DNA from 4 places in the Pseudomonas sp. GW821-FHT02C04 genome. Region 2 is predicted to be linked to each of the others. Evidence: predicted binding sites of a transcription regulator. Region 2 holds the regulator's gene; each other region holds the start of a gene.
What was found. The regulator FliA, encoded in region 2, starts transcription of late flagellar genes. The targets are predictions, from matches to a motif close to CTAAAGTTTNNNNNNNNNNNGCCGNTAA.
Positions count from the first base shown of each region.

Region 1: motA (flagellar motor stator protein MotA) is a predicted target of FliA. The motif match lies at 2,054-2,081, and genes of this name have one in related genera.
Region 3: flgM (flagellar biosynthesis anti-sigma factor FlgM) is a predicted target of FliA. The motif match lies at 3,851-3,878, and genes of this name have one in related genera.
Region 4: AC07VV_RS10140 (methyl-accepting chemotaxis protein) is a predicted target of FliA. The motif match lies at 4,015-4,042, and genes of this name have one in related genera.

Region 1 covers NZ_JBWKVT010000004.1:463,992-469,994, forward strand. The annotation lists gene AC07VV_RS17735 (rhodanese-like domain-containing protein) at 1-405, opposite strand, end outside; gene AC07VV_RS17740 (HDOD domain-containing protein) at 445-1,983, opposite strand; gene motA (flagellar motor stator protein MotA) at 2,150-3,001, shown strand; gene motB (flagellar motor protein MotB) at 3,005-4,084, shown strand; gene rsgA (small ribosomal subunit biogenesis GTPase RsgA) at 4,141-5,172, opposite strand; gene orn (oligoribonuclease) at 5,280-5,822, shown strand; gene AC07VV_RS17765 (trimeric intracellular cation channel family protein) at 5,907-6,003, shown strand, end outside.
Region 2 covers NZ_JBWKVT010000003.1:122,964-128,966, forward strand. The annotation lists gene AC07VV_RS12490 (chemotaxis protein CheA) at 1-666, opposite strand, end outside; gene AC07VV_RS12495 (protein phosphatase CheZ) at 706-1,494, opposite strand; gene AC07VV_RS12500 (chemotaxis response regulator CheY) at 1,512-1,883, opposite strand; gene fliA (RNA polymerase sigma factor FliA) at 2,051-2,791, opposite strand; gene fleN (flagellar synthesis regulator FleN) at 2,788-3,618, opposite strand; gene flhF (flagellar biosynthesis GTPase FlhF) at 3,732-5,072, opposite strand; gene flhA (flagellar biosynthesis protein FlhA) at 5,084-6,003, opposite strand, start outside.
Region 3 covers NZ_JBWKVT010000015.1:2,975-8,977, forward strand. The annotation lists gene flgC (flagellar basal body rod protein FlgC) at 1-415, opposite strand, end outside; gene flgB (flagellar basal body rod protein FlgB) at 419-826, opposite strand; gene cheR (protein-glutamate O-methyltransferase CheR) at 1,068-1,895, opposite strand; gene AC07VV_RS30340 (chemotaxis protein CheV) at 1,943-2,875, opposite strand; gene flgA (flagellar basal body P-ring formation chaperone FlgA) at 2,958-3,719, shown strand; gene flgM (flagellar biosynthesis anti-sigma factor FlgM) at 3,914-4,240, shown strand; gene AC07VV_RS30355 (flagella synthesis protein FlgN) at 4,289-4,756, shown strand; gene AC07VV_RS30360 (flagellar brake protein) at 4,852-5,598, shown strand; gene AC07VV_RS30365 (MFS transporter) at 5,673-6,003, opposite strand, start outside.
Region 4 covers NZ_JBWKVT010000002.1:434,952-440,954, reverse strand. The annotation lists gene AC07VV_RS10155 (putative bifunctional diguanylate cyclase/phosphodiesterase) at 1-1,444, shown strand, start outside; gene AC07VV_RS10150 (NorM family multidrug efflux MATE transporter) at 1,489-2,886, opposite strand; gene AC07VV_RS10145 (LysR substrate-binding domain-containing protein) at 3,044-3,964, shown strand; gene AC07VV_RS10140 (methyl-accepting chemotaxis protein) at 4,146-6,003, shown strand, end outside.

The DNA.
Region 1 (6,003 bases), on a different contig from region 2:
GACGACAGGAGGGATCTGGATCGACATCGGCGAGCCTTCCGCCAGCCACGCCGGCAGACCGCCGTCGAGGTAGTGGTACTTGTCGTGACCGATCACGTCGAGCAGCCAGATGAAACGTCCGGCCCAGCCACCGCCTTCGTCGTCATAGACCACATAGACCGCGTCCTTGTGATGACCCAGTTCACCAAACAGCTCTTCGAGTTTTTCTTTTGTCGGCAACAGGCCCGGAGCCGGTGCCTGGCCCAGCTGGGTGCGCTTCGGATCGACGAAGCGTGCGCCGGGAATGTGACCCTCGGCATAGCGGGCGGCACTGGTCAGATCCACCAGAATCAGGTTGCGGGCTTCGAGGCGAGGGAGCAGGTCGCTCGGCTCGATCACCAGCGCCAGGCCAGAGAAGTCAGACATGTGAGGTCTCCAGAGCACAAAGGGGAAGGATTGTAGCTGTCATTGGCCGCGCTGGCTAAAGCTGTGCAGGGCTTTCTCGATGCACTGCGCGGTTTTGCCGAAGGCTTGCACGGTGATGTCGGCGAACGGCCCGCCACCTTGGTCGGCCACCACGATCATGATGACGCGGCCGTTGTGGACCAGCGAGCGCAGGAACAGGTGTTCGCCTCGGAACAGCGTGCGCAGCGAGGGCGGCAGCAGGGCGGAAAACTGGGCGTTGTTGTCCGGGGTGATCCGCACTTGTGCCTGCTGCGCGAGCAAGCGTTGCAACACGGTGCTTTGACTGACGACGAAGTTGAGCGCAGCGGCTTCCTTCGGCAGGCCGGAAATCTGATGCACGCGCAGACTGGACTGCGTGCGGTCGGCCATCAGGATCATCACCCGGCGCATGCCGCTGGCCACCAGCGCGTCGCGAGCGGCAATGGTCAAGTGCATGGCGTTGGTGAATCGGCTCGGCTCGGCCAGCAGTTCGGCACATTGCCGGCGCCACTTGGCGAGATCGTCGGCATTGGGTGCAGCGGCGGGCAGCATTCCGGCGGGCAGGCGATGGGTGCCCCACGGCCACAGCAGGGAAACCGCCGGGTGCCACAGATCCGGCATCGAATGCCGGCGTGCGCTGTTGGCGGCCTGCTGGTGCAGCTGTTGTTGCACCTCGTCCATCGAGATTTGCAGATAGAGGCTGGTCAGGTACTGCCAGCGCTCGCTGTGCGGACTGTCCCAGGCCTGTTGCGCCGACAGCGCCAGACCGTTGGCCAGCAGCACGGTGTTGGCCGGCTGATTGAGCCAGTGGCGCAGGGTCGGGTCGTCATCGAGGCGATTCTGCTGGCGTAGCGGGTGATCGACATCGCGGGCGATGCGCAAAACCTTGACCAGTTCGCGCTGCTCGGTGAGCAGCAATCGATAGCCCTGCTGCACCCAGATCGGCAATCGCCAGACTTCGACCAGCGCCTCACCGATCTTCAGCAGGCGCACGCCGAACAATTGCTTTTCCACGTCGCGGGCCGATTCGCCCTTGTGGATAACCCGCACTTCCCACTCTTCGAGCAGTTTGGGAAAGGTCAGTGCCAGCGGCCACAGCGGCGACAGAAACAACAGACTGCCCCAATGAATGTCCTGCCACAGCCGCGCCAGGCGACTGGCAAAAAAGCCGTTGGCCTGTTGCGTGGCGTGCTGGCTGATCATCTGTATCTGGCGCAAGGCCTGGGGAATTTGTGCCTGCGGTTCGGCGGGCAGGCGAGCCAGCAGTTCTTCGGTGCGGGCGAGGCCAAGGCGATTGATCGCGACCTCAAGGTTTTCCGCCGGTGCAGTCATGCTGCCCTGGGTGTGGCGATTGGCTTCGCGAATGATGCTCAGCGCCAGCGCCGGGCTGTCCTGCATCAGGTCGGCGATGTCGCGCAGCGAGCTGCGATTATCGCGGATGGCGCGGCAGACACGATCGTGGGCTTCTTGCGGCACCGGCAGGCGTACGCCGTCGAGCAGCTTCACCCAGCCATCGAGTGTGGTGGGTTTTACGTGTGGGACGTTCGTTTCATTAGCCATGTCTGGACGAGATCTTCACTGACTGTAGACGCGCCCGGCATGGGCTAAATTGGCTTTTCGCCTGAACTGGCTATAGTCTGGCGCAGTTTTGCCGATAAGTAGAAGAAGAGATTTTTTAACTTCCGAATATGACCTTGAACCCGACTTAAATAAGTACTTTCTACCTATGGCTAAAATTATCGGCATCATCGTCGTATTCGCGAGCGTGCTCGGCGGATACGTGCTCTCCCACGGCAAGATTGCCGCCCTGATCCAGCCTTTCGAGGTGATGATCATCGGTGGTGCGGCACTTGGAGCATTCCTCCAGGCCAACCCCGGTTACATGACGATGCACGTGCTCAAGAAATCCCTGAGCATGTTCAGCTCGCGTTTCAGCCACACGTTCTATCTGGAAGTGCTGGGCCTGATCTACGAGATCCTCAACAAGAGCCGCCGTGAAGGCATGATGGCCATCGAGGGCGACATCGAAGATGCCGCTGCGAGCCCGATCTTCGCCAAGTACCCGGCGGTATTGAAAGACGAACGCATGACCGCGTTCATCTGCGATTACCTGCGCATCATGTCGTCCGGCAACATGGCGCCGCACGAGCTGGAAGGCTTGTTCGACATGGAACTGTACAGCCTCAAGGAAGACCTCGAGCATCCGTCCCACGCGGTGAACGGCATCGCCGACGCCATGCCGGGTTTCGGTATCGTCGCGGCGGTACTGGGTATCGTGGTGACCATGGCCTCGTTGGGTGAAGGCGATCAGAAGTCCATCGGTCTGCACGTAGGTGCGGCACTCGTGGGTACCTTCTTCGGTATTCTCGCGGCGTACGGTTTCTTCGGTCCGCTGGCGCACTCCCTGGCACACGATGCCAAGGAAGAGCTGAACGTCTACGAAGCCATCAAGGCCTCGCTGGTGGCTTCGGCGTCCGGCATGCCGCCATCGCTGGCTGTCGAGTTCGGTCGCAAGGTTCTGTACCCGGCTCACCGTCCAAGCTTTGCCGAGCTGGAACAAGCCGTTCGCGGTCGTTAAGTCATGGAAAATAACCAGCCGATAATCATCAAGCGCGTCAAGCGCATCGCCGGCGGGCATCACGGCGGGGCGTGGAAGATCGCCTTCGCCGACTTCGCGACGGCGATGATGGCGTTCTTCCTGGTGTTGTGGCTGCTGTCCACCGCGACCCCGGAACAGAAGATCGCCATCGCCGGTTACTTCAAGGACCCGGTCGGTTTCTCCGAGAGCGGCACGCCGTACATCATCGATCTGGGCGGCACGCCGACCCTGGCACCGGAAAATACCCTCAACCCTGAAGTGAAGTCGCAGCCGCAACCGGACAAGGTCACGGTCGACACCGAACAGGTTGAAGGCATGGCCGAGCAGGTCGAGAAGGAGCGTCTGGAACTGTTGCTGCAAGAACTGCAGAACAAGGTCGACGAGAACCCGCAGCTGCAGAAGTTCAAGGACCAGATCCTGTTCGAGATCACGCCGAACGGCTTGCGCATCCAGATCATGGACGCGGAAAACCGTCCGATGTTCGACTCCGGTTCTGCACGCCTGAAGCCGTATTTCGAAGACATCCTGCTGGCCATGGCCGACACCATCAAAGCGGTGCCGAACAAGATCAGCATCAGCGGCCACACCGATGCCAAGCCGTACACCGGCACCGGTGATTTCGGTAACTGGGAACTCTCGGCCAACCGTGCCAACGCCGCCCGGCGTGCGCTGGTGGCGGGCAGCTATCCGGACGGGCAAGTGGCGCGGGTGGTGGGTTACGCCTCGTCGGCGCTGTTCGACAAGGAAAACCCGTTCAACCCGGTCAACCGCCGCATCGACATCGTGGTGCTGACCAAGAAGGCCCAGGCGGCCATCGAAGGTTCGCAAGGTACCGAACCGTCGAAACCGGCAGATCAAGGCCAGAACGGTGCGGCCCCGGCCACGCCGGTCGACCCGAACGCCTTGCCGGCGGATCAGCAGCCAGTGCCTGCGCACGAGCTGCGCGAACGGCTGAACCTGTTCGACGACGCGGCGCCGAAGCCAACCGCGCCGGGCAGCACGACACCAGCCCCGGCACCCGCTGCACCCGCCACTGCACCGGCCCCCGCGCCGAAACAGTGACCCACAAAAAAGCCGCGAGATGATCGCGGCTTTTTTGTGTCTGGCTACTCAGTGGTTTAGTAACCGTTTTCCGGCAGGCTGGCGATGATCGAGCGGTAGCTGTTCATTCGCTGCTGCTGCACGCGGCCATCTTCCAGGGCCTTGAGCAGTGCGCATCCTGGCTCGCGGTCGTGCTTGCAGTCGCGGAAGCGGCAGGTGCCGAGCAGGTCGTCGAACTCGATGAAACCGGCTTCGACGTCGGCGCGGCTGACGTGGCCCAGGCCGAATTCGCGGATACCCGGGGAGTCGATCAGCTCACCGCCACCAGGGAAGTGGAACAGGCGCGCGGTGGTCGTGGTGTGGGTGCCCTGGCCGGACAGTTCGGACAACGGGCCGACGCGGGTTTCCACCTCGGGTAGCAGGCTGTTGACCAAGGATGACTTGCCGACACCGGACTGACCGACGAACACGCTGATGCGCCCGTCGAGCTGCTTCTGCAATTGCTCCATGCCATTGCCGTGGTGCGCCGACACTTCCAGCACCGGGTAACCCAGAGTGCGGTACACCGCCAACAACGCGTTCAGCGCCGGGGCGTTCTGTTCGTCGATCAGGTCGAATTTGTTCAGCAGCAGCAACGGGCGGATGCCGGCGTGCTCGGCCGCGACCAGATAGCGGTCGATCAGGTTCGCATGGGGCTCGGGCAGCGGGGCGAACACGATCACGATCATGTCGACGTTGGCGGCCACCGGTTTGAGCTGGCCACGGCTGTCCGGACGGCACAGCTCGGTGGTGCGCGGCAGTTGCGCGACGATCACGCCGATGCCCTGGTTGCCGGCGCGCCACACCACCTGATCGCCGGTCACCAGTGCGGGCAGGTTGGCCCGCAAGTGGCAGCGGAAAACCTGGCCGGCCAGTTCGCCGTCGACGGCCTCGACTTCGACCTGCACACCGAAGTGGGCGATCACCAGACCGTGCTGTTCCGGGCCCAGATCGCCGCCTTCGAGCGCCTCGACAGCCGAGGACTCGCGTTTGGCGGCGCGGGCGGCGCGCTCGCCCTGAATCTTTTCGATGCGCCAGTTTTGACGACGATTGAGTTGGCGTTTGGCCATGGGTGTTCCGTCTGAAGAATGCAGCGATTAGGTAAAACGGCCGCGAGTTTAGCACGCCCGGCAGGCTGCCTAGGCTAAACTGCGCAGCATTGCCTAGGAGCCGAAATATGCAAAACCCGCAGAATCTGATCTGGATCGACCTGGAAATGACCGGTCTGGATCCGGAAAACGACGTCATCATCGAAATGGCCACCATTGTCACTGACAGTGACCTGAACACCCTGGCCGAAGGTCCGGTGATCGCCATCCACCACAGCGACGAAGTGCTGGCCCGCATGGATGAGTGGAACACCCGCACTCATGGCAACTCAGGCCTGACCCAGCGCGTGCGTGAAAGCCGCGTGAGCATGGCCGAAGCTGAAGCCGAAACCATCGCCTTTCTGGAACAGTGGGTGCCGAAGGGCAAGTCGCCGATCTGTGGCAACAGCATCTGCCAGGATCGCCGCTTCCTCTATACCCACATGAAGTCGCTGGAAAGCTACTTTCACTATCGCAACCTCGACGTTTCCACGCTCAAGGAACTGGCCGCGCGCTGGGCGCCGGACGTGCGCGACAGCTTCAAGAAGGGCAGTACTCACCTGGCACTGGACGACATCCGTGAATCCATCGCCGAGCTGCAGCACTACCGCAAGCATTTCATCAAGTTCTGAGATCGGCGACCCACGCCGAGGCGCCCTCTTTTGGTGCCCCGGCGAAGTGAGTAGACTGCGCGCCTTCCTGCCAGGATCGCCACCATGTTGCTGATGCTCTACCTCGTCGCCATTACTGCCGAAGCCATGACCGGCGCCCTGTCTGCGGGCCGCCGCGGCATGGACTGGTTCGGCGTGGTGC
Region 2 (6,003 bases):
AGCGGCAGCTGGTGCCACGGCGTCGGCCGCGAACTGGCCCTTGCCGTGCAACTGGTCGAGCAGCGACTCGAATTCGGCGTCGGTGATTTCATCGCTGGCCGCTTCGGTGGAAGCAGGCGCAGCGGCAGCCGCCGGGGCTTCGGCTTCGGCCTTGACGGCGTTCAGCGAGTCCAGCAACTGTTCAAATTCGTTATCGGTGATATCGCCCGAATCGCCTTCGACGACCAGTTCTTCGATCATCTCGGCAACAGGCGAAGCCGGGGCTTCATCCGCCGATTGCGGTTCGGCCAGGCGCGCCAGGGCGGCCAGCAGTTCCGGGGTTGCAGCGGTGATCGGGCTGCGATCGCGGACTTCGCTGAACATGCTGTTCACCGCGTCCAGCGCTTCGAGCACCACGTCCATCAGTTCTGCATCTACGCGACGTTCACCCTTGCGCAGGATGTCGAACACGTTTTCGGCGATGTGACAGCACTCCACCAGCTCATTGAGCTGAAGGAAGCCGGCGCCCCCTTTTACAGTGTGGAAACCGCGAAAAATTGCGTTGAGCAGATCTGCGTCATCCGGGCGGCTTTCCAGCTCGACCAGTTGTTCGGACAGTTGCTCAAGAATCTCGCCGGCCTCAACCAGGAAATCCTGAAGGATCTCTTCATCGGCGCCGAAGCTCATTAATGGGGTGCTCCTACAGGTCTAAAAACCCAAAAAAACTCAAAATCCAAGGCTGGATAGCAAATCGTCCACATCGTCCTGACCGGACACAACGTCTTCTCGTTTATCGGCATGAATCTGCGGACCTTCACCCTGCGAGAGATGTTTTTGTGGATCTTTTTCAGCGAGCATTGCCGCACGGTCATGTTCGATGCCCGCGAAGCGGTCCACCTGACTGGCCATGAGCACGAGTTTGAGCAGATTGCTTTCGACTTCGGTGACCAACTGGGTCACGCGCTTGATCACCTGACCTGTGAGGTCCTGGTAATCCTGGGCCAGCAGAATGTCGTTGAGGTTGCTCGACACCGCGCGGTTGTCCGCGCTGCTGCGTGCCAGAAAACCGTCGACCCGACGCGCCAGCTCGCGGAACTCTTCAGCCCCGACTTCACGGCGCATGAAACGTCCCCAGTCGGCACTCAATGCCTGGGCTTCGTCAGCCAGGCCATTGACCACCGGCGTGGCGCTTTCCACCAGGTCCATGGTGCGGTTGGCCGCGGCTTCGGTCAGCTTGACCACATAGCCCAGACGCTCGGTCGCATCAGTGATCTGCGACACTTCCTCGGCCTGCGGCATATGCGGGTCGATCTGGAAGTTGACGATTGCACTGTGCAGTTCGCGTGTGAGCTTGCCCACTTCCTGGTACAGGCCACGGTCACGGGTCTGATTGAGCTCATGGATCAGTTGCACGGCGTCGCCGAACCTGCCCTTTTCAAGGCTTTCGACCAGTTCGACCGCGTGTTTTTTCAGAGTCGACTCGAAGTCGCCCTGTGAAGATTCGTTATGCTCCATAGCTCCCCCGCGCGTCATCAGCCGATGCGTTCGAAAATCTTCTCGATTTTTTCTTTCAGCGCCTGAGCCGTGAAAGGTTTGACCACGTAGCCGTTAACGCCGGCCTGGGCCGCTTCGATGATCTGCTCGCGCTTGGCTTCAGCAGTCACCATCAGCACTGGCAGGTGCTTGAGTTTTTCATCGGCGCGCACGTGACGCAGCAGGTCGATACCGGTCATGCCAGGCATGTTCCAGTCGGTCACCAGAAAGTCGATGCTGCCGCTGTTGAGCACCGGAATGGCAGTGGTGCCATCGTCGGCTTCAACGGTGTTGGTGAACCCGAGATCACGCAACAGGTTCTTGATGATCCGCCGCATCGTTGAGAAGTCATCAACGATGAGGATTTTCATGTCTTTGTTCAATTCGACCTCCAAGCAGTCTTAAACGCGCCCAGCACCTGGACGCGCCATTTCAATCAATCCGGCAAAGCACTCGATGACTGTCTGGAGCACAACAGAGCAAGACCGGTGCCGTTCACCACCGCACCAGCCTCGTTCGCAGCGTCCCCACACTGCCCTCAGCGCGCTCGCCACTCCCCCAAACGCCCCCGCAAACGGGCCGCGCACTGGCTGTGTAACTGGCTGACCCGCGATTCACTGACGCCAAGGACTTCACCGATTTCCTTGAGGTTCAGCTCTTCGTCGTAGTACAGCGCCAACACCAGTCGCTCACGCTCCGGCAAATTGGCAATCGCGTCCGCCAACGCAGCCTGGAAGCGCTCATCTTCCAGATCGCGCGACGGCTCAAGATGAGCACTTGCGCCATCCTCGTGCAGCCCTTCGTGTTCGCCGTCCTGCAACAGGTCGTCGAAACTGAACAGTCGGCTGCCCAGGGTGTCGTTCAAAATCCCGTAGTAATCGTCGAGACTCAATTGGAGTTCGGCCGCAACCTCGTGATCTTTAGCGTCACGGCCGGTTTTAGCTTCAATCGAGCGAATCGCGTCGCTGACCATACGGGTGTTGCGGTGAACCGAGCGCGGTGCCCAGTCCCCCTTGCGTACTTCATCGAGCATGGCGCCGCGGATCCGGATGCCCGCGTACGTTTCGAAACTGGCGCCTTTGCTGGCGTCGTATTTGGTCGAGACTTCGAGCAGGCCGATCATCCCGGCCTGGATCAGGTCTTCGACCTGCACACTGGCCGGCAATCGCGCCAGCAAGTGGTAAGCAATGCGTTTGACCAGTGGCGCGTAACGCTCGATCAGCTCGTACTGCGCGTCACGTGCCGACTTCTTGTAGAAATTCATACCGCTGGCGGTCATAGCACAGGTCCTGCCGTTTGCTGCACGAGGCGCTCGACGAAAAATTCGAGGTGGCCGCGCGGGTTGGCGGGCAGCGGCCAGGTGTCGACCTTCTGTGCGATCGCCTTGAACGCCAGTGCGCACTTGGAACGCGGGAAGGCTTCATAGACCGCACGCTGCTTCTGCACCGCCTTGCGCACGCTTTCGTCGTAAGGCACCGCGCCGACGTATTGTAGGGCGACGTCGAGGAAGCGATCCGTGACCTTGGTCAACTTGGCGAACAGATTGCGACCTTCCTGCGGGCTCTGGGCCATGTTGGCCAGGACGCGGAAGCGGTTCATGCCGTAATCGCGGTTCAGCAGTTTGATCAGCGCGTAGGCGTCGGTGATCGAGGTCGGCTCGTCACAGACCACCAGCAACACTTCTTGCGCCGCGCGAACGAAACTGACTACCGAGTCACCAATACCCGCAGCGGTGTCGATCACCAGTACGTCGAGATTGTCGCCGATGTCGCTGAACGCCTGAATCAGACCGGCATGCTGGGCCGGGCTCAGGTGAACCATGCTCTGGGTGCCGGAAGCGGCCGGCACGATGCGGATCCCGCCGGGGCCTTGCAACAGCACGTCGCGCAGCTCGCAGCGGCCCTCGATCACATCGGCCAGGGTACGTTTGGGCGTGAGGCCCAGCAGAACGTCGACGTTCGCCAGACCCAGGTCGGCGTCCAGCAGCATGACCCGACGGCCAAGCTCTGCCAGCGCCAGGGACAAGTTCACTGACACGTTAGTCTTGCCGACGCCACCTTTGCCGCCGGTCACCGCGATCACCTGTACGGGATGCATGCTGCCCATGTTATTTCTTTACCTTGTCTTGCATAGACGGAGGCCACATTACTGGCTGCGCGTTCACAACCGGAACAATGCATGGCAGACCATCGATGTAGGTACAAAAACTGTTCATTACCTCAGCCAACCTGCTTGGTGGGACTGTGGTAGATATCAGCGAACATGTCAGCCATGGCTTCTTCGCTGGGTTCTTCCTGCATTTGCACGCTGACGGCGCGGCTGACCAATTGATGACGGCGCGGCAGATGCAGATCATCCGGAATCCGTGGGCCGTCGGTCAGGTAGGCGACCGGCAGTTCATGACTGATCGCCAGGCTCAGCACTTCGCCAAGGCTGGCCGTCTCATCCAGTTTAGTCAGGATGCACCCGGCGAGCCCGCAACGCTTGTAACTGTGATAAGCGGCGGTTAGAACCTGTTTCTGGCTGGTGGTTGCCAGTACCAGATAATTTTTCGACCGAATGCCACGACTGGCCAGACTTTCCAGCTGCATGCGCAGTGCCGGATCGCTGGCCTGCAGGCCGGCGGTATCGATCAGCACCACGCGTTTGCGCAGCAGTGGATCCAGCGCCTGCACCAGGGACTGGCCCGGATCGACGTGGGTCACCGATACATTGAGGATCCGGCCCAGGGTTTTCAACTGTTCCTGAGCACCGATGCGGAAGCTGTCCATGCTCACCAGCGCAATGTTCTGCGCGCCGTACTTGAGCACGTAACGGGCGGCCAGTTTGGCCAGGGTGGTGGTCTTGCCCATGCCGGCCGGGCCGACCATGGCAATGATCCCGCCCTCTTCCAGCGGCTCGACTTCCGGCGTGGCGATCATCCGCGCCAGGTGCGCCAGCAACATGCGCCAGGCCTGACGAGGTTCTTCGATATCGCTGGTCAGCGCCAGCAGGTCGCGCGACAACGGGCCGGACAAGCCGATGCGTTGCAGACGACGATAAAGGTTCGCCTGAGCCGGACGGCTGCCTTGCAGCTGATTCCAGGCCAGGGTGCCGAGCTGCACTTCCATCAGCTCGCGCAGACTGTTGAGTTCGAAACGCATCGAATCCAGCGCACGCGGATCGACACCAGCGGCAGCTGGCGCAGGTGCCGGAGCTGGACGCGCCGGAGCAGCGTAAGTCGGTTCTGTCAGAGGCTCGGCAGCCGTCAGCGGCAGGCCGGCGGTCAATGGCAGACCGGAGAACAACTGGCGATTGGTGTTGCCGTCGGCCTCACCACGCATGCTCAACTCGGCCTGGGCAGTAACGATGCGCGACTGGGTCTTGCGCAGCTCGTCTTCGAGTTCCATGTTCGGAACCCGTGGCGCCAGCGCCGACAATTTGTAATCCAGCGCCGCCGTCAGCTCGACGCCGCCGGCAATGCGGCGGTTGCCAATGATGGCGGCATCAGCGCCCAGCTCATCACGAACCAGCTTCATGGCCTGACGCATATCGGCGGCGAAAAAACGCTTAACTTGCATAAACCACTACCTCAGCCGTTGGGCCCTACTGTCGCAACGATGGTCACTTGCTTGTTGTCCGGAATTTCCTGGTAGGCCAGCACATGCAGTCCAGGGACTGCCAGGCGGCCAAAGCGCGAGAGCATCGCGCGAACCGGGCCTGCTACCAACAGGATCACCGGCTGACCTTGCATTTCCTGACGCTGCGCCGCTTCGATGAGCGAACGCTGCAGCTTCTCGGCCATGCTTGGCTCCAGCAGAACGCCCTCTTCCGAGCCTTGTCCTGCCTTCTGCAGACTATTGAGCAATATTTGTTCCAACCTTGGCTCCAGCGTGATAACTGGCAGCTCCGACTCAGTCCCTACAATGCTTTGGACGATGGCGCGAGAAACGCCGACCCGCACAGCGGCCACCAAAGCGGCGGTATCTTGACTCTTGGCGGCATTGTTGGCGATGGCTTCGGCAATGCTGCGGATGTCGCGCACCGGCACGTGTTCGGCCAGCAGCGCCTGCAAAACTTTCAGCAGCTGCGACAACGTGACCACGCCCGGCACCAGCTCTTCCGCCAGTTTCGGCGAGCTCTTGGCCAGCAATTGCATGAGTTGCTGCACTTCTTCGTGGCCGATCAGCTCACTGGAGTGTTTGTACAGAATCTGGTTCAAGTGCGTGGCGACCACGGTACTGGCGTCCACCACGGTGTAACCGAGCGATTGTGCCTGGGCACGCTGGCTGACTTCGATCCACACCGCCTCCAGCCCGAAAGCCGGATCTTTGGCGGTAATGCCGTTGAGCGTGCCGTAGACCTGCCCCGGGTTGATCGCCAGTTCGCGATCCGGGTAGATCTCGGCTTCGGCCAGGATCACCCCCATCAGGGTCAGGCGATAGGCGCTCGGCGCCAGGTCGAGGTTGTCGCGGATGTGCACGGTCGGCATCAGGAAGCCCAGATCCTGCG
Region 3 (6,003 bases), on a different contig from region 2:
TCATGGTTTTGGCCGTGTTCATCATTTCGGCGTTGGTCTGGAACGAACGGCTCGCGGAAATCATGTCAGCCATTTCTTCCACCACGTTGACGTTCGGGTAGTAGACGTAGCCCTTGGCGTCGGCGGCCGGATGGTTCGGCTCGTAGCGCGCTTCGAGGTTGCTCTGGTCTTCGACCACGCCCATGACCTGCACGCCCTGGCCGGCAGCGTCCTGGTTCTGGAACAGCGAGTTGCTGCCGCCGCTCTGGCCGCCCTGGAACATGGTGGCGAACACCGGGTGACGGGCGCGATAGGTCTGGTCGATGCTCGACGAGACGGTTTCGGCGTTGGCGATGTTCGAAGCCACGGTGTTCAAACGCGTGGTCTGTGCGCTCATGCCGCTGCCGGCAATGTTGAAAACGCTGGACAGGGACATGGATTACTCTCCGCGCAGGGCTGACACCAGCCCTTTGAATTTGCTGTTGAGCAGCGTGAAGCTGGCCTGGAAGCCGACGGCGTTTTCCGCGTAGTTCGACTGTTCCAGTTGGGCATCAACGGTGTTCTGGTCGATCGACGGCTGCATCGGCGTGCGATACATCAGCGATTCGTCGCCATTGCCCAGACCTTCAGCTTCGATGTGACGGCTGTTGGTCATGTTCAGGGCGATGGTGCCGTTGGCGTTCTTCTGGCTCTGTGCTTCGAGCACTTTGGAGAACTCCAGATCCCGAGCCTTGTAGTTCGGGGTGTCGGCGTTGGCGATGTTGTTGGCCAGGACTTCGGCACGCTGGGCGCGGAAGCCCAGGGCTTTTTCGTGAATTCCGAGCGCTTTATCGAAGCTGATGCTCATGTCGGGAACCTTCAGGTGACCGGGTTTTTCGTAACTGGGTTATAGCAAGCGTCGTGCCAGTTTTAAAAAGCCCCGGATTCCGGGGCTTTGCAGGTGATCGGCAATGCGGCAATGCCAGAAAAGCGGCAACGGGTTTCCGCCGGATGCCGCTTTTCTGCCGCTTGCCGTCACTGCAAAAACGGCCAGGCATAAAAAAACGGGAGCCCCTGAGGACTCCCGTTTTTTGTGTTGCCGGTGCCAATCACTTCGCCTGGTAAATGATCCCCGGGCTGCACTGGACCATCTGGTAATGGTCCGGCAAACCGTTCAGCGCTTCGGAAGCGCCGAGGAACAGATAACCGCCCGGCTTCAGCGTGCTGTGAATACGCAACAGGATGTCTTTCTTCACCTCGGCGGAGAAGTAGATCAGCACGTTGCGGCAGAACACGATGTCGAACTTGCCAAGGCTTGCGTAGCTGTCGAGCAAGTTGAACGAGCGGAATTCCACCCGGTTCTTGATCGGTGCCTTGATCACCCAGCGCCCCGGCCCTTTCGGGTCGAAGTAGCGCTGCAGACGATCGGCGGACAAACCGCGACCGATCGCCAGGCTGTCGTACTCGCCGGTCTTGCAGTTGGTCAGCATGCTGCCGGACAGATCCGTGGCAACGATCTGTACGCCCATCTTCAACTGACCGATGTTGGTCCGTTCGAACTCGTCGATCGACATCGACAGCGAATAGGGTTCCTGACCCGACGAGCAGGCCGCCGACCAGATCCGCAGACGCTGGTTGGGAGCGGCCTTGATTGCCTCGGGCAGCACCTTGTTCTTCAAGACTTCAAACGGATAGGTGTCGCGAAACCACAAGGTCTCGTTGGTCGTCATGGCATCGACCACCTGCTCGCGCAAACCGCTGCGCGGCTGGGTCTGGATGCGCTGTACCAGCTCACCCAGGGACTTGATGCCTTGCTGCTCCATCAGTTTGTTGAGACGGCTCGAGACCAGGTACTGCTTGTTTTCACCGAGCAAAATGCCACAGGCTTTTTCCAGGAAGACCCGGAACTGTTCGAAATCCAAATTACCCGTAGACAAATGATGCCGCCTCTTAAATCGTGTTGATCGCCAGGGACGAAAAGTCCCTAGCTGATATCTGCTGCTTTGATCCGGTCGACTACCCGGGATGCCAGGTCATCAGGACGGAATTTGGCCAGGAAGTCATCGGCACCGACTTTCTTGACCATCGCCTGGTTGAACACACCCGACAACGAAGTATGCAGGATGATATGAAGCTTTTGCATGCGAGGGTCGCTGCGGATTTCGGCCGTCAGGGTGTACCCGTCCATCTCCGGCATCTCGATGTCGGAGATCATCATCAGGAACTCTTCTTCCGGCTTCTTGCCCTCATCGACCAGCTTGCGCAGGTAATCCAGCGCCTGCTTGCCGTCGTTCAGCGCCACCACTTCAACGCCAACCGTCTGCAGGCAACGCGTCACCTGCTTGCGCGCCACCGACGAGTCATCGACCGTCAGCACCCGCAGAGACAGCGCCTTGCTCTGGGTCTCGACATCCACCACGCCGACCGAAATCGCTTCCGGTGTCGGTGCGACTTCCGCCAGCACCTTTTCGACGTCGATGATTTCGACTAACTGATTGTCCACCCGAGTCACAGCGGTCAGGTAATGATCACGACCGGTCCCCTTGGGTGGCGGATGGATCTCTTCCCAGTTCATGTTGACGATACGTTCCACCGAGCGCACCAGGAAACCCTGGGTCTTGGTGTTGTATTCCGTGATGATCACGAACGGACTGTTCTTGTCTTTCAACGCCCCGGAGCCGGTTGCCATTGCCAGATCAAGGATCGGAATGGTCGCCCCCCGGATATTCGCCACCCCGCACACGACAGGACTGGACTTGGGCATCAGCGTCAGTTGCGGGCACTGCAGCACTTCCCGAACCTTGAACACGTTGATCCCGTAGAGCTGCTGGCCGTCGAGACGGAACAACAACAGCTCCAGGCGATTCTGCCCCACCAGTTGCGTGCGCTGGTTCACCGAATCCATTACACCAGCCATGCCCAGACTCCTACACCAACGCCAAGTGTTGTTGCGACGCACATTCATTGCTAAACGGCACGGCGCTTGCTTTTTAACTCTTATGAACACTCAAACGACATTTTTCCGACGCCTGACATCCCCCCTTCGCAGAGGACTTTGCGCGGTGTCTGCCGCTTGCCTGTTTTTCGCGGGCAGCCCTGCCATTGCTGATGCGGTTACCTTGCCTGACATGCTTATCGGCGTCACTCAGGGCTTTCTTGAATTCACCGTAGAAGACTATCTGGCTACCAGTCAAACGGAAGGGCGTTATGAAATCGAGGTCAAGCAGCTCGATCCGCGCATGCACATGCCTATGTGCGACAAGGAATTGACAGCGTCGCTGGAGAGCCCGGCACGTCCTTTGGGGCGCGTAACCGTCAAGGTTCGCTGCGAAGGCGCCTCCCCCTGGACCGTGTTCGTACCCGCTCAAGTCCGCCTGTTTCGCCCGGTCGTGACCACCACTCGCCCGCTCAAGCGCGCCGGGATCATCGAGCCTCAGGACGTGACCCTGCGCGAGCATGATGTGAGCCTGATCAACCAGGGCTTCCTGACGTCGGTGGATGAGGCGATCGGGCAAAAATTGACCCGACCAACGGTCGCCGACCAAGTGATTACCCTCGTGCATCTGGAACAGGCGGAAGTCGTTCGCAAAGGCGATCAAGTGGTGATTACCGCCCGCAGCGGCACGCTCTCCGTGCGCATGCCGGGCGAGGCCCTGTCCAACGGCGGCCTGAAAGAACAGATTCGCGTGAAAAACCTCAATTCCCAACGGGTCATCAAGGCGCAGGTCATGGCGCCGGGCCAGGTGGAAGTGGCAATGTGAGCAACGATTGGAGCAATGACAGGAAAGCCTCGTGAGGGATCGCGCAGAAAACTGGCGCCAACCTGAGCTGTTCCCTAAACTGTGCCGCAGCAGGATCTGTGCGGCGCATGCAGGCTCATTGGTAAAAGAGCCTAAAGTTTTCCAGGGGATGGCCGAGAACATGGCAAGCGTCCAAATTCCCAGAGGTTTTTAACATGGTCATCGATTTCAGCCGTTTGAACAGCTCCTCGTCACTTACGGGCAGTACACGTACCAGCACGCCTAAGGAAACCGCCGAAACCGGTACTTCCGCGACGCTGAATACCCCGGCCGAACAGGCCAGTACCGCAAAAAGCGGGGAATCGGTACATCTCAGCAATGAGGCTCAACAGTTGCAGAAGGTCACTGACAAGCTGCGCGATCAGCCTGCCGTCGACAAAGCCCGCGTGGCCGAGTTGAAAGCAGCGATTGCCGATGGCAGCTATAAAGTCGACAGCAACCGTGTAGCCAGCAAACTGCTCAACTTCGAAGCCCAGCGCTAGGCCTCGGTCAGCGCCAGGCTTTTGGACGCTTAAAACCCAAGGCCAGCCATGCACGACACTACTTTATTGCAACTGATCACCGACGACTTTGCTCCAGCTCAACAATTGCTGGAGTTACTGCAATCCGAGTCCCTCGCCTTGCACGGTCGCGACATGCCGCTGCTGGAAGAAATTCTGGCGCGCAAACAGGCATTGATCATTCTGCTTGAGCAGCATGGCCGCAAACGCAGCGAAATCCTCGCCAGCCTCAATCTGTCGCTCGACCGCCAAGGCCTGGAACAACTGGCCAGCCAGTCGAGCATCGGCGAGCAGTTGCTGACCCAGAGCGACGTTCTGACCGACCTGATCGCCCAGTGCCAGGCGACCAATGCCAAAAATGGCCAGTCGATCGTGATTCAGCAGGCCGCCACGGCCAATCAGCTGAAAATCCTCACCGGCGGCGAGCCACCTGCGCTCTATGACGCCAGTGGCACCTTCTCCAAACTGCAGAAACCCCGCGCGCTCAGTCAGGCGTGATGCGTTCTTCTATGCTTGCGCCCTATCAACGCGCGAAACATGCTGGCAAAATACTGGCCAGCCGTAGTCAAATTTTGTCTGGAGATTGATTTAACGTGTCCAACGTCCTCAGCGCGGATGATTCTCCGCAGCCACCAAAGGTGCTCACCACGCCTCTGGAAATCTCCAGCAACCTGCGCCAGCTGCAAGAGAGCCACGATCCGCTGATCATCACCTTTCACGAACGCAGCCAGCGCTTCCAGAGCTACCTGATCAAGGTTGACCGGGAAACCGCCACAATTGCCCTGGATGAAATGATCCCGCGCGATGGCGAACGCTTCCTGCTGGCCGGCGAGCCGTTCAAGGTCGAAGGTTTCCATGAAGGCGTACGTATTGCCTGGGAATGCAACGGCACGCTGGATATCAAGGAATCCGACGGTGACCGCTTTTACATTGGCGAGATGCCCACTGAAGTGGTCTATCACCAGCGCCGCAATGCCTTCCGCGCGGCACTGAAGCTGACCGATCTGGTCAGCGTCGAACTGGGTGGCGAAAAGCTCAAGTCGCCGATCGGTGGCAAGTTGCTGGATATTTCCGCCACCGGCTGCAAGCTGCGTTTTGAAGGTGATATCACCGACCGCCTGCAACTGGGCCAGGTCTACGATCGCCTGATCGCCCCGCCGCTGTTCGGCAATCAGCCAACATCGGTCGAGTTGCGCTACCTGCACTTCGAAGAAAAACTCAACATCACCTTCGCCGGCCTGCGTTTTCACAACATCAGCGGCCCGGCGGCGCGTAACGTCGAGCGTTTCGTCTATCAGCTGCAACGTGAAGCACGGCGTTTCGACAAAGACGATCTCTGATTCGTACGCACCATGAAAAACGGGCAGTCCCTTGCGGTGACTGCCCGTTTTTTTATGCCTGGTGTTTTTCAGAATCAAGGCCTGGCGCCGCTGATGTCCGGCGCAGGATTGTCGTTGCCGGGCTCAGGCTCCACAGGTGATTCGGGTTCAACGGCAGGCTCGGGCGCGACATTATTCTGCATCTGCTCCTGCACCACTTGCTCATCGACCCGCGGATCGAGCGCGGCCACCAGCGGCGAACTGGACATGCTGTCCGGCATCGCCACGTGATGCAGCGGTGCGTCGTCGACCTGGTGCAGATTGGTCACGGCTTTCGGCCGGATGCGCCACACCAGCACCAGCGCGAAGAAGCTGAAGAACGCATACAGGCTCTGGCTACCGAACATTTTCATCAATACACCGGCC
Region 4 (6,003 bases), on a different contig from region 2:
GCTGGAGCACGAACCGGCGACCGCGCCCGACGGCGTCAGTGACTGGCTGGTGTTCGATGCCCTCGATGCCGGCATGCTTCGCCGTTGCCTGCGCCATGTGCGCGAACGCGGCGTGCTGGAAAACACCCTGCAACGCCTGGCCGAACAGGATCCCTTGACCGGCATCGCCAACCGTCAGGGTTTCCAGACCCTGCTCACGGCTCGGCTGGCCGAAAACGACGGTCGCGGCCTGGCCCTCGGGCACCTCGATCTCGACAACTTTCGTCACGCCAACGACGCCCTCGGCCATCAGGCCGGCGACCGCCTGATCCTGCAAGTCGTCGCACGGCTGAAAAGCCAGCTGGAGGCCGGCGATCAACTGGCGCGCCTGGGCAGCGACGAATTCGCCCTGCTGATCGACACCCGCCGCGCCCCGCAACGGGCCGAATGGATGGCCGAACGCATCACCGAAGCCTTGGCCGAACCTTACTGGGTCGATGGCGAAAGCCTGCTGATCGGTTCCAGCCTCGGTATCGCCCATGCCCGCGCCCAGGGCGGCGCCGATCCGTTGATGTGGCACGCACACATCGCCATGCAACAGGCCAAGAGCACGCAAGGCTGCACTTTTCACATCTTCAACGAGCGGATCAACCGCAATGCGCGAAGCATGGCCGACCTCGAAAGCGAGCTGCGCCGGGCCTTGCGTCGCGATGAACTGGAGCTGCATTACCAGCCGCGTCTGAACATGCAGGACGGCCAGATTGTCGGCCTCGAAGCGCTGGTGCGCTGGCGTCACAGTGAGCGCGGCTTGCTGCCACCGAGCGAATTCGTGCCGCTGGCCGAGCAGAGCGGTCTGATCGTGCCGCTGGGTTACTGGGTGATTTCCCGGGCTCTGCGTGACATGCAGGCCTTGCGCGAACGCGGATTGCCGGCGCTGCACATGGCGATCAACCTGTCGTTCCGCCAGTTCCAGGACAGCCAGTTGCTGCCGACGCTCAGTCGTCTGATCGCCGAGCGCGGTGTCGAGGCGCAGTGGCTGGAATTCGAACTCACCGAAACCGCCGTGATGCGCCGCAGCGACTTGGTCAAACAGACCATGGACGCCCTCGGCCGCCTCGGCGTGCGCTTCTCGCTGGATGATTTCGGCACCGGGTTCTCGTCGTTCGTGCACCTCAACAGCCTGCCGATCACCTTGCTGAAGATCGACAAGAGCTTTGTCGGCGGCATGGAGCAGCGCGAAGAGAACCGCAAACTAGTGCACGCGATGATCAACCTCGCGCACAACCTGCACCTGGAAGTGGTGGCCGAAGGGGTGGAAACCCCGGAGCAGATGGAGTTGCTGCGCGGGTTCGGCTGCGATCAGGTGCAGGGGTATCTGATCAGCAAGCCGTTGCCGTTGGCGGAGCTGGTTGAATACCTGACCTTCGATGCGAGTCAGCAGCCGCCGCTGGAAATCGTGGTTTAACCACAGAACCCTGTGGGACCAAGCCTGCCCCCACAGGGAAACACCTATTCAGGCTGGGCGACTGCGAACGGCTTCGAGGGTGCAGGCTCCAGGCGAATCATCCGCTTCATTTTCCATTCGAACGCCAGCGTCAGGCTGATCGCCGCGCAGGCCAGGCCCAGCGCCAGCCCCCACCAAACGCCGGTCGGTCCCCAGTGCAGATGGAACGCCATCAGCCACGCCGCCGGCGCGCCGATCAGCCAGTAGCAACCGAGCCCGACCAGAAACGTGGTTTTGGCATCCTTCAGCCCACGAATACAGCCCATCGCAATCGTCTGGGTGCCGTCAAACAGTTCGAACCACGCTGCGACTGCCAGCAGGCTCACGGCCAGGCGGATGACCTCGGCAAACGCCGGATCGTTGTGATCGAGGAACAACCCGACCAGCTGATTCGGCAGCAACCAGAACACCATCGCAAACCCCAGCATCACCACCGCACCGAAGACGATGCCGACCCGCCCGGACATCCGCGCATCGTTCAATTGCCCGGCGCCGTAATGCTGGCCGACGCGCATGGTGATCGCATACGACATCCCCGCTGGCACCATGAACGCCACCGAGACGATTTGCAGGGCAATCTGGTGCGCTGCCAGTTGCGTACTGCCCATGGTGCCCATGCACAGCGCCGCGAAGGCGAACAACCCGACTTCCACCGCGTAGGTGCCGCCAATCGGCAGACCCAGGCGCCAGAGTTCTTTCAGGTACTGCCGGTTTGGCCGCGACAGGCCCTCGCGTAGCGGGTAAGCGTTATAGGCCGGATGTCGACGGATATGCCACGCCAGCGCCAGTGCCATGCAGTTGGCAACAATCGCCGTGACCAGGCCGATACCGGTCAGCCCCAGTTTCGGCAGGCCGAACATGCCGGTGATCAGCGCGTAATTGAGCAGGAAGTTGGCCACGGTGCCGGCGAGGCTGATGACCATCACCGGTGTCGCCCGGCCGATGGCGCTGGTGAAGCCGCGCAGGGCCATGAAGCTCAGGTAGCCGGGCAGGGCAAACGGCAGCGCGATCAGAAACTGCCCGGCCGCGTTGACGTTGGTCTCGGTCTGGCCGAACAGCAACAGCACCGGTTTCAGATTCCACAGCAGCAGCCCGGCACCGAGCGCCATCAGCCACGCCAGCCACAACCCGGCCTGGGTCAGCTTGGCGGCGCCAATGATGTCGCCGGCGCCCTGACGGATCGCGACCAAGGTGCCGACCGCCGCGATCACGCCGATGCAGAAGATCGACACGAACGAATAGCTCGCCGCGCCCAGACCGCCACCGGCCAGCGCTTCGGGGCTGAGGCGGGCCATCATCAGGGTGTCGGTCAGCACCATCAGCATGTGTGCCAACTGCGAGGCAATCAACGGCCCCGCCAGCCGCAGGATGGCCCAGAGTTCGGTACGCACAGGACGCTGCATGGTGTTCACATCCGTATAAAGAGGGAGCAAGAGACCGTCGATTCTCAGGGTTTGGCGCGGCTTGCACAAAGGGATAAAAAGGATGGGTGGCATGATTAAAACTCATCCAGGAGCAATTCTGCTAAGTTGGCGCAATCCCGCCATTGGAGCGCTGTACATGTCCCGTCGCCTTCCACCCTTGTATGCCCTGCGCGCATTCGAAGCGGCGGCACGCCACAGTTCGTTCACCCGCGCTGCCGAAGAACTGTCGATCACTCAAAGTGCGGTCAGCCGGCATATCCGCACGCTCGAAGAGCACTTCGCCTGTCGGCTGTTCCATCGCAGCGGACGCAATTTGCAACTGACCGAATCGGCGCGCTTGCTGCTGCCGGGCATCCGCGAGGGGTTCGCCGCGCTGGAGCGGGCCTGCAATACCTTGCGCGCCGAAGATGACATCCTGCGCATGAAGGCCCCGTCGACCCTGACCATGCGCTGGCTGCTGGCGCGGCTCAGTCGCTTCCGCCATTTGCAGCCGGGCAATGAAGTGCAACTGACCAGTGCCTGGATGGATGTGGATTCGGTGGACTTCAACAACGAACCCTTCGATTGCGCGGTGCTGCTGAGCGACGGGCATTTTCCGCCGGACTGGGAGGCCAGCCTGCTGTTCCCGGAAGAGCTGATTCCGGTCGGCGCCCCGAGCCTTTTGCACGACCAGCCCTGGGATGTGGCGCGACTGGCCAGCGCCGAATTGCTGCACCCGACGCCGGATCGCCGCGACTGGCGCAGTTGGCTGGAGCACATGGGACTGTCGGATCAGGTATCGCTCAAGGGTGGGCAAGTGTTCGATACCCTGGAACTGGGGATGATCGCGGCGGCCCGGGGGTATGGCGTGTCGATGGGCGATTTGCTGATGGTGGCCGAAGATGTCGCGCAAGGGCGTTTGAGTCTGCCGTGGCCGACGGCGGTTGCCAGCGGGCTGAATTATTACCTGGTGTGGCCAAAGACCCGTCCGGGAGGTGAACGTTTACGCCGGCTCAGCGACTTCCTGCAAGGCGAAGTCCACGCCATGGTGCTGCCGCCGGTCACGCGCTTGAGCTGAAACGTTCGAGCCGCCACAATGCCGGCCTTCGGCCATAACCCCGCTGCGTACTCAAGTATTCGGTTTTACCGCCGAATACGTGCAAGTGGGACCGTCGTGCCGGTTCCAGGCTTCACCCCCATTATTAGAATTTTCCGAGCCGCGATCAGGGAGGATCCGCAGACTCGGCCAGGAGCTGTCCATGTCTCAACCTCGCGCCCGGATCGCCTCGCAGCTGGGCCTCGCGCTCGCCGTGATACTGGCGGTTGTCATCAGTGGCAGTACGGTGTTCGCCCTGCGTTCGCTGGATACCGCCAACCTCGCCACCCGTGAAGAACACCTGGCCAGCGAGGCACGTCTGCTCGCCGACCAGTTGAGCACTTTCCACGGCACGCTGCGTGAAAGCACCCAGCGCCTGAGCGGGTTGTTCGAGAAGCGCTTCAGCGCGGGCCTGAGCATTCACCCGAGCGAGCCGGTCAGTGTGGCGGGCACCCAGACCCCGGGCCTGCACCTGGGCAGCGAAGTGTTGAACAACAACTTCAAGGAAGTGGACGAATTCAAGCAGATGACGGCGGGCGTTGCCACGCTGTTCGTGCGCAGCGGCGAAGACTTCGTGCGGGTCAGTACCTCGCTGACCAAACAGGACGGCACTCGCGCCATCGGCACCTTGCTGGATCACGCTCACCCGGCCTACGCAAAGTTGATGGCGGGCCAGGGCTACGTCGGCCGCGCGCTGCTGTTTGATCGTTCCTATATGACTCAGTACACCCCGGTGCGTGACAGCAGCGGCAAGGTGATCGCGGTGTTGTTCGTCGGCTTCGATTACACCGACGCGCAAAACGCCCAGTTCGACAACCTCAAGCGTTTCCGCATCGGCCAGAGCGGTTCCCTGGCGCTGCTGGATGAGCAGAACAAGTGGCTGGTTGCGCCAGCGGGCGTGCAGGCGCCGGATCAAGCGGTCCCGGTGGTCAACGGTCTGGCGAAGACGCCTGGCAAGGGCCGGTTCTGGAGCGACAAGTCCGAAGACTTCTACAGCATCGCCGTACCGTTCGACGGTGGACCGTGGTCGGTGGTGGCGAGCATGCCGAAATCCGAGATCCGCGAAGTGACCTGGAGCGTTGGCATCCAGTTGGCCATCGGCAGCCTGCTGGCGATGCTGATTGCGGTCGGTTCGGCGGTGTGGCTGCTGCGCAGCAAACTGCAACCGCTGGGTGATCTGGTGCGTCAGGCCGAAGCCTTGGGTGCCGGCGATCTGAGCGTGCGCCTGAACGTGTCGAGCAACGATGAAATCGGTCAGTTGGCCCGTGCCTTCAACCAGATGAGCCAGGCGCTGTCGACCATGGTCGAGCACATCCGCCGCGCTTCGGAAGAGGTCAACAGCCGTGCGCAGGCGCTGTCCGGTCTGTCCGGCGGCGCGTATGAAGGCATGGAGCAGCAGTCCGGCGAGATCACCAGCATGGCGGGTGCGGTTGAAGAGTTCTCCGCCACCTCGCTGAACATTGCCGACAACATGGGCAACACCCAGCGTCTGGCCCAGGAAAATGCGCAGCAGACTCAGATCGGTCGCAGCTCGATGGAAGAAGCGTCGTCCTCGCTGGAGCAGATTGCCGGCGCGCTGAACACCACGGCAACCGTGATCAACACGCTCGGTCAGCGCTCCCAGGAAATCGGCGGCATCGTCAGCGTGATCACCTCGATTGCCGAACAGACCAACCTGCTGGCGCTCAACGCGGCCATCGAAGCCGCCCGTGCCGGTGAACAAGGTCGCGGCTTTGCCGTGGTGGCTGATGAAGTGCGCAATCTGGCGTCGCGTACTCGTCAGGCGACTGACGAGATCTCCGGGATGATCCACAGCATCCAGCAGGAAACCGGCAACGCCATCAGCACCATGGAACAGGGCAATGTGCTGATGCAGGAAGGCCTGTCGCGTAACGCCAACGTCGCGTCGGCGCTGGCGCGGATCGATGAGCAGAGCCGTTCGGCGGGTCAGCAGTTCGCGGCGATCACCACCGCGACTCAGGAGCAGAGCAGCACCGCGACGTTGTTGAGCAGCAATCTGC